Regions from separate parts of the Candidatus Amarolinea dominans genome, predicted to be linked through region 2. Evidence: riboswitches for the same ligand, from Rfam matches in the RefSeq annotation. Region 2 holds a riboswitch; the other holds the start of a gene.
What was found. Region 2 has a riboswitch for S-adenosylmethionine ahead of IPF85_RS02445 (O-acetylhomoserine aminocarboxypropyltransferase/cysteine synthase). Riboswitches for the same ligand answer to the same signal wherever they lie in the genome.
Positions count from the first base shown of each region.

Region 1 (7,889 bases), on a different contig from region 2:
CCCGCGGGCACATCGTCATTGAGACGCAGAAACTAGCTGAAGACAAACTCTTTGAGATCGCCCTGGAAGCCGGCGCCGATGATATTCAGTTTGCCGACGGGGAAGCCGATATCTACACCAATCCCGGTGATCTGCAACTGGTACGTGAGGCTCTGACCAAGCAGCATTTGCACATCACCGTCTTCGAGCTGATCATGGTGCCCAAGACAACCCTGGCCATCGAGCCGTTCGATGCGGTGCAGGTCATGCACCTGATGGAAAACCTGGAGGAGTTGGACGACGTGACGAAAGTCTACTCCAACCTGGAAGTGACAGACGAGGCGCTCGCCGCGATGGAGGAGGAGTAGGGGAGACGGAGAGAGAGCGGAGACCGGAGAAGCGGAGAAGCGGAGAAGCGGAGAAGCGGAGAAGCGGAGAAGCGGAGAAGCGGAGAAGCGGAGAAGCGGAGAAGCGGAGAAGCGGAGAAGCGGAAGAACTCCCTTCTTCCACGAAACCCGATCTCTGATCCCTGATCTCTGTTCTCAGAGTGGAGATCAGGGGTTGTTGATTCTTGGGGTTGATCCTGGCACGGCATCCACCGGCTATGGGTTGGTGGATGATCCTGATGATGTGTTGACTATGGTGGCTTATGGGGTGATTTCGACTACACCCGCGCACACCATGCCGGTGCGCCTACGTTCGATTTATGAACAATTATCGGGTATCATCAGTCAATTTCACCCGGAAGCCGTGGCGGTGGAGGAGCTTTTTTTCAGCCGCAATGTCACTACGGCGATTGCGGTGGGACAGGCGCGCGGAGTGGTTCTGCTGGCCGCCGCAGAGGCGGACATCCCGGTGTTCGAGTACAAGCCCCAGGTGGTCAAGCAGGCCATCGTGGGCTACGGAAGGGCCGACAAGGCTCAGGTACAGCAGATGGTACGTATGCTGTTGAACCTGGAAGAGATTCCGCGGCCAGATGACGCCGCCGACGCTATCGCCATTGCTGTTTGTCATCATCATTCAGCGCGTTTCAATACGTTGCTTGCACGCGCTTAGAAACAGCGAGGAGGAGAGTTTCATGGCACCAAAGACGGCCTCAGACGTTCAACATCACTGCCGCATCTTGTTGGCCGAAGATGAAGCACCTTTACGAAACCTGATTCGGCTGTCGCTCGAGACCCACGGCCATACCGTTTTTGCGGCCGCCGACGGCGTGGAGGCGCTCCAACTGTTCGAGAAAACGCCAGTGGACCTGGTCATTCTGGATGTCATGATGCCTCGCATGGATGGTTTTCGAACGTGTGAGGAGATTCGCAGGCGTTCCGATATTCCTGTCATCATGCTGACCGCCTTGGGCAGCGTGGACGATGTGGTGCATGGCTTCGAATTGGGCGCTGACGATTATATTACCAAACCGTTCGCCTTCAAGGAAGTGGATGCCCGCATCCAGGCCGTCCTGCGCCGGGTCGAATGGACCGAACAAGCACCGGCCATACAGATCTTGCGGATTGGCCGCGTGACGCTCAATACCAGCCTGCACCAGGTCATGGTGGAGGGCGAAACGATCCACTTGACGCCGATCGAATATCAACTACTGTCTTATCTGATGACGCGGGCCAACAAGCCGACCTCCAAAGAGCAGCTGTTCCGCGATGTATGGGGCTACGACGTGATGGGCGGCACTAACCTGGTCGAGGTTGGCATTCGGCGCTTGCGCGAGAAGATCGAAGAAAACGCCTCCAAACCCACCCACATTTTAACCGTGCGCGGGGCCGGTTACAAGTTTTGCGAACAGCCCGGCCTGGAATGAGTCACCGCAGCACGATGGATCAACCTCAGCGCGGGGCGCCAGCTGGACGCCAGGGACAGGGAGGCAGAAGATGATCGCTCGTCTGCGTGGACAAGTCGTGGCGCGTGGCAAAGACTATCTCATCGTGGACGTCGGCGGGATTGGCTACAAGGTGTTTGTGCCCGCCGATGTCCTGGTGAGCACGCGCACGGTCGAGGAAATCACCCTGCACACCCATCTGCAGGTGCGCGAAGACAACCTCAGCCTGTTTGGCCTTGCCAGTGAAGAAGCGCTCGATCTGTTCCACCTGCTGCTGACCGTGCCCGGCGTCGGGCCGAAAGGCACGCTCACGCTCCTGTCGGCCATGTCCCCAGAGGCAATCCGGCTGGCCGTCAGCCAGGAGCAGCCCGGCATCCTGGCGCGCGTGCCAGGCGTGGGCAAGAGGACGGCCGAAAAGATCGTCATGACACTCAGGGATCGCATCGGAACGGTGGCGGCCACCGAAGAACTGCTGGCGATGACCACCGCGGATGCCGAAGTGATTGATGCGCTGACCGCGCTCGGCTACAGCGTCGTCGAAGCACAGCGCGCGGTGCAGCGCATCCCACGCGAAATCAGCGGCGTCGAGGAACGCCTGCGCCATGCCCTCTCTCAGTTTGCCGAATAACTGTTTGACAAAAGCGATGGCCTGTGCTACTATCGCCCGGCTTGTAACAATTTAGAACTGGAAACTCATCCAGAGGAGGGGAGGGAGCGGCCCATTGAACCTCCGGCAACCTGTGATTTTCGCTGGTGCCAATTCCGGCAGGGAGTGTAGGCTACGCTCGCCTGAAAGATGAGAGTTGGCTCTCGCATCTTTTTGCGCCTGCTGGCCGTTGCCAGGGGCGCTTTTTTATTGACCGCGAGCAGACGCCCGCCGCGCGGCACGATGAGTACCCGGAGTTTTCATGCGCACGATTTGGTGGAATAGCAATAACCGCACCGTTCAGATGATTGACCAGCGCCTGCTCCCGCACCGGCTGGAACTGCCCGAATTCGCCGACTATCGGGCCGTGGCCGCGGCGATTCATAACATGACGATTCGCGGTGCGCCGGCCATCGGTGCGGCCGGTGCTTATGCCATGGCCCTGGCTGCGCTCCAAAGCCCGGCGCAGACACGCGATAGCCTGTTGATTGACCTGCAAGCCGCCAAGACCGTGCTCGATGCGGCCCGTCCCACCGCCGTCAACCTCAGTTGGGCCACCCAACGCTTGCTCGACCTCGCGTATCACCTGGTTTTGCCAAACATGGATGACCTCCGCAGCGCTTTGCTGGCCGCGGCCGAGCGCCTGGCCGACGAAGATGTCGAGATCAACCGGCGTATGGGCGCGTTCGGCGCGGCCGTCATTCTCGATGGCGCCAACATTTTGCACCATTGCAACACCGGCTCGCTGGCCGCGGTGGACTACGGCACCGCGCTGGGCGTCGTGCGTGCCGCCGTCGAACAGGGCAAAAAAGTACACGTCTGGGTAGATGAAACTCGCCCGCGCCTGCAGGGCGCGCGCCTGACCGCCTGGGAACTGATGCAGGACGGCATCCCCATGACCCTGATTGCCGACAATGCCGCCGGGCACCTGATGCGGACCGGCAAGGTGGATGTGGTGCTGTTCGGCGCCGATCGGGTGGCGGCCAATGGCGATGTGGCTAACAAAGTGGGCAGCTACAGCCTGGCCGTGCTGGCCCAAGAGAATGGCATTCCCTGCTATTCCGTGGTTCCCACCTCCACGGTTGACCTGAACCTCCCCTCTGGCGACCACATTCCGATCGAGGAGCGGGCGGCCGACGAAGTCACCCATGTCGGCGGCGTCGCCGTGGCGCCAGCCCAGGTACCCGTGTTGAACCTCGCGTTCGATGTGACTCCGCATCGTTACCTCACCGGCATCATGACCGAAGAGGGTATTTGTTATCCGCCTTTCACCGTCAGCCTGCGCCAGGCCAAAGAAGCCGCCGAAGCGCGCATCCGGGCTGCGCGGTCGCGCAGCCGGGCTGCGCGGTCATAGGGGCGGCAGAGCGTAGGAGGAATTACAAGAACGATGGCTGTCGTTGTTACCGGATCGCTGGCCTATGATTACATCATGTCCTTCCCCGGCCACTTTACCGATCATATCCTGCCTGACCAATTGCACACCCTGAGCGTGAGTTTCCTGGTGGACTCGATGCGCCGCCAACGCGGAGGCTGCGCCGCCAACATTGCCTACAGCCTGCGCCTGCTCGGGGCGCAATCCTATCTGTTCTGCACGGCAGGCCAGGATTTTGGCGATTATCAGCGCTGGCTCGAAGACCAGGGGATTGATACCTCGGGCATCACCATCTACCCCCAGGATTTCACCGCCTCCTTTTTTGTCAACACCGACCTGCGCCAGAATCAGATCGCCTCGTTCTACACCGGGGCGATGGCCCGCGCCTCTGAGCTTTCTCTGCGTGACCTGCGCCGCGCCGCTGTTGACCTGGTCATCATCTCGCCCAACGACCCCGCGGCCATGACCAAGTACGCTCAAGAAGCGGCGGACCTAGCCATCCCCTACATTTATGACCCCAGCCAGCAGATCATTCGCCTATCTGCTGAGGACTTGTTGATCGGTATGCGCCACGCACGTATTCTCACCTGCAACGATTATGAGTTCGCCATGATCCAAAACAAAACGGGTCTTGACGAACAGGCGCTGCGGGCGCTGCTGCCCACCATTGTGGTGACCCGCGGCGAACACGGCTCGGTGATCTTCGATCGCGGCGCCCAGGTTGAGATCCCGGTGGCGCTGCCGGAAAAACCGGGTGAACCGACCGGCGTGGGCGACGCGTACCGCGCCGGCCTGATCGTCGGCTTCCTGCACGGCTTCCCCTGGTCGGTGACCGGGCGCATTGCCAGCCTGGCCGCCACCTATGTGCTGGAGCAGCATGGCACGCAGGAACATCACTATTCTTTGGCCGATTTTGTGGCACGCTACCGCCGCGTCTTTGCGGACACGCCCGAATTGGAGGCGCTGGCGCAATCGGCGGCCGCCAGCAGCGCCCAGTAGGGCCATGTGGCACGTTGACAACCTGAACGACCCCGAGACGCTGCTCGCCTTCCTGCAACGCGATCGCGCCTACGCCGCCTATGCCATTGGCGACCTGGAACCGGCCCTCTTTGGCGCCTGCACCTGGTTCGGGGCTTGGCGCGGCGTGACCCTGCACACGCTGGCGCTGGTCTATGCCGGGCTGCAGCCGCCCGTGCTGTTCACCATGGGCGCGCCGGCGGGCCTGCAGGCGATTGTCGCGACCGCCGCGCTGCCGTCAACGGTGGTCATTGCCAGCCGCTGGCAGCATGTGCCGATCTTACAAGCGCGCTACGCCTTCGACGCATTGTCCCCCATGCGGCGCATGGCCGTGCAGCCGCTTGATTTCCGGCCCATCGTGGGCGCGACGCCGGTGCAACGCCTGCACCTGGACGCGGCGCCGGCCCTGCAGGCGCTCTATGCGCTTGGCGGCGAGCACGCGCCCGATGCCTTCAGCCCATCGCAGGTGGCCGAGGGCGTTTTTTATGGAATTTTCGCGGGCGCCGAGCTGGCAGCGGCCGGGGGCACACACCTGGTCGCACACCAGTTGGGGGTGGCCGCAGTGGGAAACATCTACACCCATCCCGCGCACCGCGGTCACGGGTTCGCAACGAGCATTACCAGCGCCATCACAGCGCAGTTGCTGGCCGACGGTCTGACCGTTGTCCTCAATGTCAGCGAGCACAATGCACCGGCATTGGCCGTGTACACCAAGCTCGGCTATCGTTCCGTGTGTCGGTTCGCTGAAGGGGAGGGGAGAGGTCAGAGATCGGAGATCGGAGATCAGAGACCAGAGAGCTGTGTGGAGAGCGGTTGATTTGTGGTTGAAAGTGAGGGGTGAGGGGTGAGATTGGAGATTGGAGATCGTGAGGAGTGAGGAGTGGGGAGTGAAACGATGGAGTGGAGCGTGGGCATACGCACCCCGTATTACGCATTACGCATTGCGTATTACGCATTACGAAAACCCTATAATTGAGTTAAGGAGTAGATTGTGACACAGAATTACGATATCAAGGACCTTGAGTTGGCGGAGAAGGGGCGTTATCGGATGCAGTGGGCGGCGAAGGAGATGCCGGTGCTGGATCTGATCGAGGAGCGCTTTCGCCAGGAACAGCCGCTGCGCGGGCTGCGCATGGCGGCCTGTCTGCACGTGACGGCCGAGACCGCGAATCTGATGCGGGTTTTGCAGGCCGGCGGCGCGGAAGTGGCCCTCAGCGCTTCCAACCCGCTTTCCACGCAGGATGACGTGGCCGCGGCCCTGGTAGCCTATTACGAGATGCCGGTGTACGCCATCAAGGGCGAAAACAACGAGACCTATTATAAGCATCTCAACGCGGTGCTGGACATCAAGCCGCACATGACGATGGACGACGGCTGCGACCTGGTGTCAACGCTGCACAAGACGCGCACGGAACTGCTGCCGGGTATCCTGGGCGGCACCGAGGAGACAACCACCGGTGTGATTCGCCTGCGGGCGATGGCCGCGGAAGGCGCGCTGAAATTCCCGGTGATGGCCGTCAACGACGCCATGACCAAGCACCTGTTCGACAACCGCTATGGCACCGGTCAATCCACGATTGATGGCATCATTCGCGCCACCAATGTGCTGCTGGCCGGCAAGAACTTCGTCGTGGCCGGCTACGGTTGGTGCAGCCGCGGGATTGCCAGCCGCGCCCGTGGCATGGGCGCGAACGTGATTGTGACCGAAATCCAGCCCTTATCCGCCCTGGAGGCGGTCATGGATGGCTTCCGTGTGATGCCGATGCGCGAGGCGGCCGTGGTGGGCGACATCTTCTGTTCGGCCACCGGCGATATCCATGTCTTTGATAAATCCCATTTCGAGGTCATGAAAGATGGCGCCATCCTTGCCAATTCGGGCCATTTCAACGTGGAGGTCAACATCCCGGCCCTGGAAGGCATGTCCAGCGAAGTGCGCCGCGTGCGCGAATTTCTGGACGAATATCACCTGGAAGATGGCCGCAAGCTCTATCTCATCGGCGAAGGGCGCCTGGTCAACCTGGCCGCGGCCGAGGGCCATCCCAGCGCGGTGATGGACATGAGCTTTGCCAACCAGGCGTTGGCCGCCGAATTCATCGTCAGCCACCGCGAGCAGCTGCAAAACAAGGTCTACACCGTACCCGTGGAGATTGACCAGGAAATCGCCCGCTTGAAGCTGAATGCGATGGGCATCCGCATTGACACGCTCACAGTCGAGCAGCAGGAGTATCTGAACTCCTGGCAAGAGGGGACGTAGGAGGGGGGATTCGGAGACCGGAGACCGGAGACCGGAGAGGAGACCGGAGACCGGAGACCGGAGATCATCCGCCTTCCACGGCCCGACCGTCTCAGATCTCATACCCCTGGATAATGAGAAATGATAAGAGGGGAGTAAGTTGAAATGACAACGACGTTTATGGCGTCGCCGAAGCTGTTCTATACGTCAGAATCGGTGACTGAGGGACATCCTGATAAATTGTGTGATCAAATTTCCGATGCGGTGCTGGACGCGATCATCGGTGCGGACCCCAATGCCCGTGTGGCGTGCGAGTGTGCCACGACCACCGGCCTGATCTGCGTGATGGGTGAGATCACCACCAGCACGTATGTGGACATTCAGACGATTGCGCGCGAGACGCTGCGCAACATTGGCTATACCCGCGCGAAGTACGGCTTCGATTGCGACACCTGCGCGGTGCTGGTTTCGATCAAGGAACAGTCGGCCGACATTGCCCTGGGTGTGGATAAGGCCTACGAAGCCAAGCACGGCGAAATCTCCGACGAGGCGATCGAGGCCATCGGCGCGGGCGATCAGGGTATGATGGTGGGCTTTGCCTGCAACGAGACCGAGGAGTTGATGCCGATGTCCATCGTCCTGGCGCATAAGCTGACGCGGCGCCTGGCGCAGGTGCGCAAGGATGGCGAACTCACCTACCTGCGGCCGGACGGCAAGTCCCAGGTGACGGTGGAGTATCACTACGGCAAGCCGGTGCGTGTGGACGCAATCGTGATCTCCACGCAGCACGCGCCGGATGTGACGCAGGACGAAA
Region 1 covers NZ_JADIZS010000014.1:175,879-183,767, reverse strand. The annotation lists partial or broken gene IPF85_RS10840 (YebC/PmpR family DNA-binding transcriptional regulator) at 1-347, shown strand, start outside; gene ruvC (crossover junction endodeoxyribonuclease RuvC) at 541-1,035, shown strand; gene IPF85_RS10830 (response regulator transcription factor) at 1,058-1,789, shown strand; gene ruvA (Holliday junction branch migration protein RuvA) at 1,860-2,435, shown strand; SAM riboswitch class I at 2,498-2,610, shown strand; gene mtnA (S-methyl-5-thioribose-1-phosphate isomerase) at 2,716-3,807, shown strand; gene IPF85_RS10815 (carbohydrate kinase family protein) at 3,841-4,824, shown strand; gene IPF85_RS10810 (GNAT family N-acetyltransferase) at 4,829-5,659, shown strand; gene ahcY (adenosylhomocysteinase) at 5,834-7,096, shown strand; gene metK (methionine adenosyltransferase) at 7,241-7,889, shown strand, end outside.
Region 1: linked by a shared signal. The riboswitch ahead of mtnA (S-methyl-5-thioribose-1-phosphate isomerase) and the one ahead of IPF85_RS02445 (O-acetylhomoserine aminocarboxypropyltransferase/cysteine synthase) in region 2 are both predicted to bind S-adenosylmethionine.

Region 2 (7,889 bases):
AAGGCAGGCGCGCAGGCGCTCCGGGTAGCTGGCCGCCCATTGCAGCGCCTGCATGCCGCCCATGGAACCGCCAACCACCGCCAGCAGCCGCTCGATGCCGAGGTGATCGAGCAGATGACGCTGGGCTTCCACCATGTCCCTGATGGTGATGACCGGGAATTGCAGGCCGTAGGGGCGTCCGCTGGCCGGGTTGATGGAGGCCGGCCCGGTGGAACCCATGCAGCCGCCGAGCACATTGGAACAAATCACGAACAGGCGGTCGGTGTCGAAGGCCTTGCCTGGCCCGATGCAGTCGTCCCACCAGCCGACGCGGCCATCCGCCGTGTCCAGGCAACCGGCCGCATGCGCGTCGCCGCTCAGGGCATGCAGCACCAGGATGGCGTTCGTGCGCGCGGCGTTGAGCGTGCCATACGTCTCATAGGCCAGGGTAATTGGCCCTAGCTCCACCCCGCTCTCCAACCGCATGGGGTGCGGCGGTTGCGCGAAGGTAACGAATTGAGCATGCACGATGCCCGCTGTGCCGACCGCGATAGTTTCTGGTTCCATTCTCGCACCATTTCGGTGAACCGATAGCCGTAGGTCACGCCTCCGGCGTGACAACGCCGTCCGCCGCAGAGCTTGCTTCCCTCATCCAACGTCGTCCGGCCAGGAGGCCGGACCTACAAAATCCAATCAAGCCGCGGCCAGGGCCTGCTCCAGGTCCCACAGCAGGTCGTCGAGGTCCTCGATGCCCACGCTCAGGCGCACGAAGTCAGGCGTGACGCCGGCCGCGAGCTGTTCCGCGTCGCTGAGCTGTTGGTGGGTGGTGGTGGCCGGATGAATGGCCAGCGACTTGGCGTCACCGACGTTGGCCAGGTGCGAGAAGAGTTTCAGGCTGTTGATGAAGCGCCGGCCGGACGCAAGCCCGCCCTGGATGCCAAAGCCGAGGATGGCGCCCGGGCCTTTGGGCAGATAGCGCTTGGCACGCTCATACGACGGATGGCCGGGCAGACCGGGATAGTTGACCCAACTGACCTTGGGGTGGTCGCGCAGGTATTCGGCCACGGCCTGAGCATTGGCGACATGGCGTTCCAGGCGCAAGCTCAGCGTCTCCAGCCCCTGCACGAAGAGCCAGGCGTTGAACGGCGCCTGGCAGGCCCCCATGTCGCGCAGCACTTGCAGGCGTGCCTTGAAAATGAAGGCGGCCGGGGCCAGGCTGTTGAAGATCAGGCCGTGATAGCTTGGGTCCGGTTCGGTGAAGTTGCGGAAGCGCCCGCTGGCGCCCCAGTCGAAACGGCCGCTGTCCACCAGGACGCCGCCGATGCTGGTGCCATGGCCCCCGATGAACTTGGTGGTTGAGTGGACGACAATATCGGCGCCCCAATCGAACGGTCGGCACAGATAGGGGGTGGCGAAGGTGCTGTCAATGACCAGAGGCACGCCCACCTCGTGCGCGATGGCGGCCACTTCCTCGAAGGGGAAGACATCAATCTGCGGATTGCCCAGGGTTTCGCCGTAGAAGAGCTTGGTGTTGGGGCGCACCGCGCGGCGGAAATTCTCCGGGTCGGCCGCGTTCACAAACGTAAACTCGATGCCCAGCTTGCGCAGGCTGTACGCGAACAGGGAATAGGTGCCGCCGTACAAGGTGCTGCTGGAGACGACATGATCGCCGGCTTCGCAGAGGGTCAGGATGGCAGCCGTCTCTGCGGCCTGGCCGGAGGCGAAAGCCAGGGCGCCCACGCCCCCCTCCAGGTCGGCCATACGGCGCTCGAAGACATCGGTGGTGGGGTTCATGATGCGGGTGTAGATATTGCCCATTTCTTCCAGGGCAAAGAGACGTGCGGCATGGTCCGCGTCGCGGAATTGGTACGACGTCGTTTGGTAAATGGGCAGGGCGCGGGCGCCTGTGGTCGGGTCGGGCGTCAGCCCGGCGTGCAGTTGACGGGTGGTGAAACCCAGGGTGCGGCTGTCGGTAGCGCTTGACATGGTTCTGATCTCCTGTGCATGTTGATAGACGTAACTCGGACAGGTCCTCCCCGGTGGCTGCGCGGGCCACGGTGCGGACCGACTGCACTGATGCGGTTGCGAGCGCCGCTGCTCGCGGGTACCCCGTCAGCTTGGGGTAACAAAAACCGTCTCGGAATGTGGTCAAGAGGGCAGGCATCGTTGCACGACTGAGCGACTGGAAACAAAAAATCCCTCCTCGAAGTGAGGAGGGATGACAACGCATCGCGTCAGTCACTGCCTCTCATCTTCCAGATTGCCTCTGCCGGATTTGGCACCATAACCTGTTGGCAGCGAGCAAGTTGTGCGATGACTTCGCCGCCGTTGGCGATGCGTCGCATGACTTGTGTCTGGCCACCAGTAGTCTGGTTGCCGAGGCTTCATAGGGCCGGTCCCTCAGCCTCTCTGGATAAGAGCATCAGCGCTATTCAATTGTTATGATGCTTATAGCATATATTCAGCGGCCTGTCAATTTTACCAAAGCGGCAAAGGCAGCAGATAGCAAACTTGATCGAAGGTGTTCATTCTGGTATCATCACACTCATCAAGTCTTCGCGCCAGTCATCATTTGGAATATTGAGATTGTCATGACGAAACCCATCGAAGTAACAAGACCCTCGGATATTCTGCCCGATCAGGTACGAAAATCGGCCTATGTCAATCAGATGTTTGCCGCGATTGCTGGGCGCTACGATGTGATGAACCGGGTGATGACCGGCGGTCAGGATCAGCGCTGGCGGCGCCTGATCGTCAAGGAATGTCGCTTGCCCAGCGGCGGGCATCTGTTGGATGTGGCTACCGGTACGGGCGACATTGGCTTCGAGGCGATGCGCCTGCGGCCGGATGTGCATGTCACCGGGGTGGATTTTACCCACGAGATGATGCTCGTGGGCCAGCGCAAGGCCGACCGCGAAGGATTGCTCGATGTGCATGGTTCGCGCCTGCGCTTTGCCGACGCGGACACGCTCAGCTTACCCTTTCCTGACGCCACCTTCGATGCGGTCTGCTCCGGATTCCTGATGCGCAACGTCAGCGACATCGCACGCGCGTTTGCGGAACAGCGCCGCGTGGTCAAGCCGGGCGGACGCGTGGTCTGCCTGGAAATCACGCGACCCCAAACGCCGCTCTGGCGCGACCTGTTCGGCGTCTATTTCTTCCGCCTGGTGCCGTTGATCGGCAGCCTGCTCAGCGGCGAGCGGCAGGCCTACACCTACCTGCCGCATTCGACCCTGGCTTTTCCCCTGCCACAGGCGCTCAAGGGCATCATGGAAGGGGTGGGCTTGCGCCGCGTGCGCTACAAGGTGATGATGCTCGGCACGGTCGCGCTGCATGTGGGCGAGGTATCAGCATGAAACGGATCATTGTGGGTCTCAGCGGCGCCAGCGGGCAAATCTACGGCATTCGCCTGTTGGAGGTTTTGCGCGCGGCGCCTGACATCGAAACACACCTGGTGATCAGCCCATCCGCACGCATGACCATTGCGCAAGAAACCGATTGGGACCCCGCGGCGGTCGAAGCGCTGGCCGACGTGGTCTATCGGCCTGGCGATGTGGGCGCGGCCATCGCCAGCGGCTCGTTCAGCACGGCAGGGATGATCATCGCCCCGTGCAGTATCAAGACGTTGTCCGCGATCGCCAACTCCTACGACGCCGACCTGTTGACACGCGCGGCCGATGTGCAGCTCAAAGAGGGGCGGCCGGTGATCCTGGTGGTGCGCGAGACGCCGCTGCACCTGGGGCATCTACGCTTGCAGGTGCAGGCTGCTGAGATCGGCTGTGTGATCTTCCCGCCCGTGCCGGCGTTCTACGGCCGGCCCCAAACCGTTGATGACATCGTCAACGGCACGGTGGGCCGCATCCTGGCTCGCATGGGGCTGGAGAATGAACTGTACCACCGCTGGCAAGGGATGCGCGCCGCGGCGCAAGAGGGCCGGCGCCGGCCCCACACCCCCCAGACTACATGACACCGGCCGCACTGCGGCGGCCGGGTAGGAGAGGCTCATGACTACGTCATTCGAGGAACAAGTTGACGACTTTCTGCAGGCTCACACCACCCTGACCCTGGCCACCTGGACGCCGCAAGGCCCCCAGGCCGCGCCGCTGTTTTATGCACACGCCTGGGTAACAGACTCCGCCGGGGAGACGATGCTCTGCTTCTATTTCATCTCCAACCCTACTTCCAACCACTGCCAGGCGTTCGAGACGCAGCCGACCATTGCCGCGGCCATCTATCAGGATGGGCAGGAATGGCGTCAGATTCGCGGGCTGCAACTGGAAGGCCGCGCCCGCCGGGCAACACCAGGCGCAGACGCTCAGCAGGCCACGATGGTCTATTTTGCCAAATTCCCCTTCGTGGCGGCGGCGCAGACGGGCGCGCCGGATGGGCCGTTGGAGCTGGCCGGCCCGTTGGCCGAGAGCGCCTTCTACGTCATCGAGGCCGATTGGCTGCGCCTGATTGACAACACGCTTGGTTTCGGGCATCGCGAGGAACAGGTGTACTAGCGTCCCCGGCAGCGCATGAACCCGGCGGGAAAGGATCAGTCAGCATGGAACATGCGACAGCGACAGCGACAGCGCCATACGACCGGGCGGCCGACCGCGGCGTGCCCTCGCTGGTTTGGCGCTTTGGGCAGGACCGGCGCCTGGACATGATTCGGCAGTGGGCCGGGCTGGAAGGCGCCGTGGTGCTGGTGGACGGCTGCGGCATTGGCGCCTATGTGCAAAAGATGCAAGCGGTGGCCGCCCAGGTGATCGGGCTTGACATCGAGTGGGAGCGCATTCACGAGGGTGTGCAGCAGGCCAGGCAGGCGCCGAAGCACGGACTTCTACACGTCGGCGCGTGCGAGGCGTTGCCCTATCGCGACCGCACCTTCGACGTGGTGCTTTCGCACGAGGTGCTGGAGCATGTGCAGGACGATCGCCTGGCCGCGGCCGAGATGATACGTGTGCTCAAGCCGGGCGGCCGGGCCGTCATTTTTGCGCCCAACCGCCTCTACCCCTTCGAAACCCACGGCCACTATTGGCGCGGCCGCTACCATTTTGGCAACACCCCACTCATCAACTATTTGCCCGACCCGCTGCGCAATCGCCTGGCTCCGCACGTGCGCGCGTACACCGCGACTGGTCTGCGCCGCCTGTTCGACGGCCTGCCGCTGCGCGTCGTTACCCACGGCCAGGTCTACCCCGGCTATGACAACCTCAGCGCACGCCGCCCGCGCCTGGGGCGCGTGCTGCGCACCGTCACCTATGCGCTGGAACGGTCGCCCCTGCGCTATTTTGGCCTGTCGCACCTGCTGGTGATCGAACGCTGTTGAACCGGACGCTTGGCCAGCAGTTCCAAATGTAGCCTGGTTTTTTACCACAGAGATCACAAAGAACGCAGAGAAGTTGCCGATTTGCGCCTGATCTGCCGTTTCTTTGTGTTCACCAACCCCCGCATGTGCTTTTTGTGGTTGAATGTGTGCTACATTTGGAACTGCTGACGCTTGGCCGACCGAATTGACGCAGATGCAATCCTTGCTATAATTCATGGCACCCACTGTTTGTGACCTCCCCGCTCTCTGTCTATGATTCAGATCTGTTCGTTGTCAGTGATCGTCTGCATCCCAAGAATAGTTTGGAATGGCCTGAAAATGGCTGGAAATCATTGGAAAATGGAGGAATCGAGATGGATTACGCCAAGCTGCTCGAAGACTCAATCAGCACGTGTCGGGCCTGGGCTTGACCCTGTTGACTTCGGGCCTGGCGCTCTTCATCTTTCGCGTGCTCTTCAAGGGCAGCGCCAACCCGCCCGCCATGACGCCATTTCAGCAGCCGCACTTGCCGGCCCTCGGCCCCGTGGCGCCTATCTTCGAGCAGTATTGGCTGACCTATGTTGCTTTCCTGCTGACGCCGCTGGCCACCTGGGTCTTGTACCGCACAACCTTCGGCCTGTGGGTGCGCGCCGTGGGCGAAAATCCCGAAGCGGCCGATTCTGTGGGCATTGATGTGCGGCGTGTGCGCTACGCCGCGCTGGCGCTCAGCGGCGCGTTGATGGGGGCAGGCGGCGCGTTCCTTTCGCTGGCCCAACTGGGCACCGCCACCTTCGGCATCGTGGCTGGCCGCGGTTGGGTAGCCATTGCCATTGTCATTTTCGGCAACTGGGAGCCAGGCCGCGTCATGCTGGGCGCGCTGCTCTTCGGTGGTGTGGAGGCCCTGCAACTGCGGCTGCGCGCCATCGGCGTCAACGTGCCCTATCAGTTCTTGCTCTCGCTGCCCTACCTGGTTACGATTGCCGCGTTGGCTCTGGCCGGCCGCAACGCCTCATACCCCGCCGCCTTGCTCAAGCCGTACCGGCGCGAGGGGTAACGACTTGCGCCCGCAACACGAGAACGATGATACGTATCATACCTGCCGCCAGAGCTATCGAGTAGAATACCTGCGTATTGGCTGACCAGCCAGGGGCCGGTTGCCAAAGTGGACGACAACTTGACGTGGATTCTTATGCCACACGATGCAGAATAGAGGGATTATGCTCAACTACCCATCGAACCTGAAACACGAAACGATCCGCACCTGGGTTGCCGAGATGGCTGCCCTGTGCCAGCCCGACGCCGTCTACTGGTGTGACGGCTCCCAGGCCGAGTACGACGCCATGTGCGCAACTCTCGTGAAGGCGGGCACCTTCGTCCGCTTGAACGAGGAGAAGCGCCCCAACAGCTTCCTGGCCCTGTCGGACCCCAGCGATGTGGCGCGCGTGGAAGACCGTACATTCATCTGCAGCGTCAACAAGCAGGACGCTGGCCCCACCAACAATTGGATCGAGCCTGCGGAGATGAAGGCGACGCTCAATCGCCTCTTCGACGGCAGCATGGTCGGGCGCACCATGTATGTCATCCCCTTCAGCATGGGGCCGCTCGGCTCCTACATTGCGCACATCGGCGTTGAGTTGACCGATTCACCCTATGTGGTCGCCAACATGCGCATCATGACGCGCATGGGCGCGGCAGTGTGGGATGTGCTGGGCACAGACGGCGAGTTCGTGCCGTGTATGCACTCCGTGGGCGCACCCTTAGCGCCTGGCCAAAAGGATGTGTCCTGGCCCTGCAACAAGGATCAGAAGTATATCGTACACTTCCCGGAAGAGCGCGCGATCTGGTCCTATGGCAGCGGCTACGGCGGCAACGCCCTGCTCGGCAAGAAATGCCTGGCGCTGCGCATCGCCTCCACCATGGCCCGCGACGAAGGCTGGCTGGCCGAGCACATGCTGATCCTGGGTGTCGAAGCGCCCAGCGGTGAGAGGACCTATGTAGGCGCCGCGTTCCCCAGCGCGTGTGGCAAAACCAACTTCGCCATGCTCATCCCGCCCGCGGCCTTCGAAGGCTGGAAGATCACCACGGTGGGCGATGACATCGCCTGGATCAAACCTGGTCCGGACGGCCAGTTGTACGCCATCAACCCCGAAGCCGGCTACTTTGGCGTGGCGCCAGGCACATCTGAGAAGACTAACCCCAACGCCATGGCCAGCATCAAGGCCAACACCATCTACACGAACGTGGCGCTCACGCCGGATAACGACGTTTGGTGGGAAGGTATGACCAAGGTGCCGCCTCCCTCCTTGATTGACTGGCAGGGCAAGCCCTGGACGCCTGACTCAGGGCGCAAGGCCGCGCATCCCAACGCCCGTTTCACCGCGCCGGCCTATCAGAACCCGGTGATTGACCCAGAGTGGGAAAACCCGAACGGCGTGCCGATCAAGGCCTTCATCTTCGGCGGCCGGCGCAGCAACGTGGTTCCGCTGATCATGCAGTCCTACAACTGGAACTACGGCGTCTATCTGGCCGCGACGATGGGTTCAGAGACCACGGCGGCCGCGGCCGGGCAAGTGGGCCAGGTGCGCCGCGATCCGTTCGCCATGCTGCCCTTCTG
Region 2 covers NZ_JADIZS010000002.1:189,219-197,107, reverse strand. The annotation lists gene IPF85_RS02450 (homoserine O-acetyltransferase) at 1-546, opposite strand, end outside; gene IPF85_RS02445 (O-acetylhomoserine aminocarboxypropyltransferase/cysteine synthase) at 673-1,965, opposite strand; SAM riboswitch class I at 2,225-2,399, opposite strand; gene IPF85_RS02440 (ubiquinone/menaquinone biosynthesis methyltransferase) at 2,571-3,335, shown strand; gene IPF85_RS02435 (UbiX family flavin prenyltransferase) at 3,332-3,946, shown strand; gene IPF85_RS02430 (pyridoxamine 5'-phosphate oxidase family protein) at 3,984-4,484, shown strand; gene IPF85_RS02425 (class I SAM-dependent methyltransferase) at 4,529-5,296, shown strand; gene IPF85_RS02420 (ABC transporter permease) at 5,619-6,329, shown strand; gene IPF85_RS02415 (phosphoenolpyruvate carboxykinase (GTP)) at 6,493-7,889, shown strand, end outside.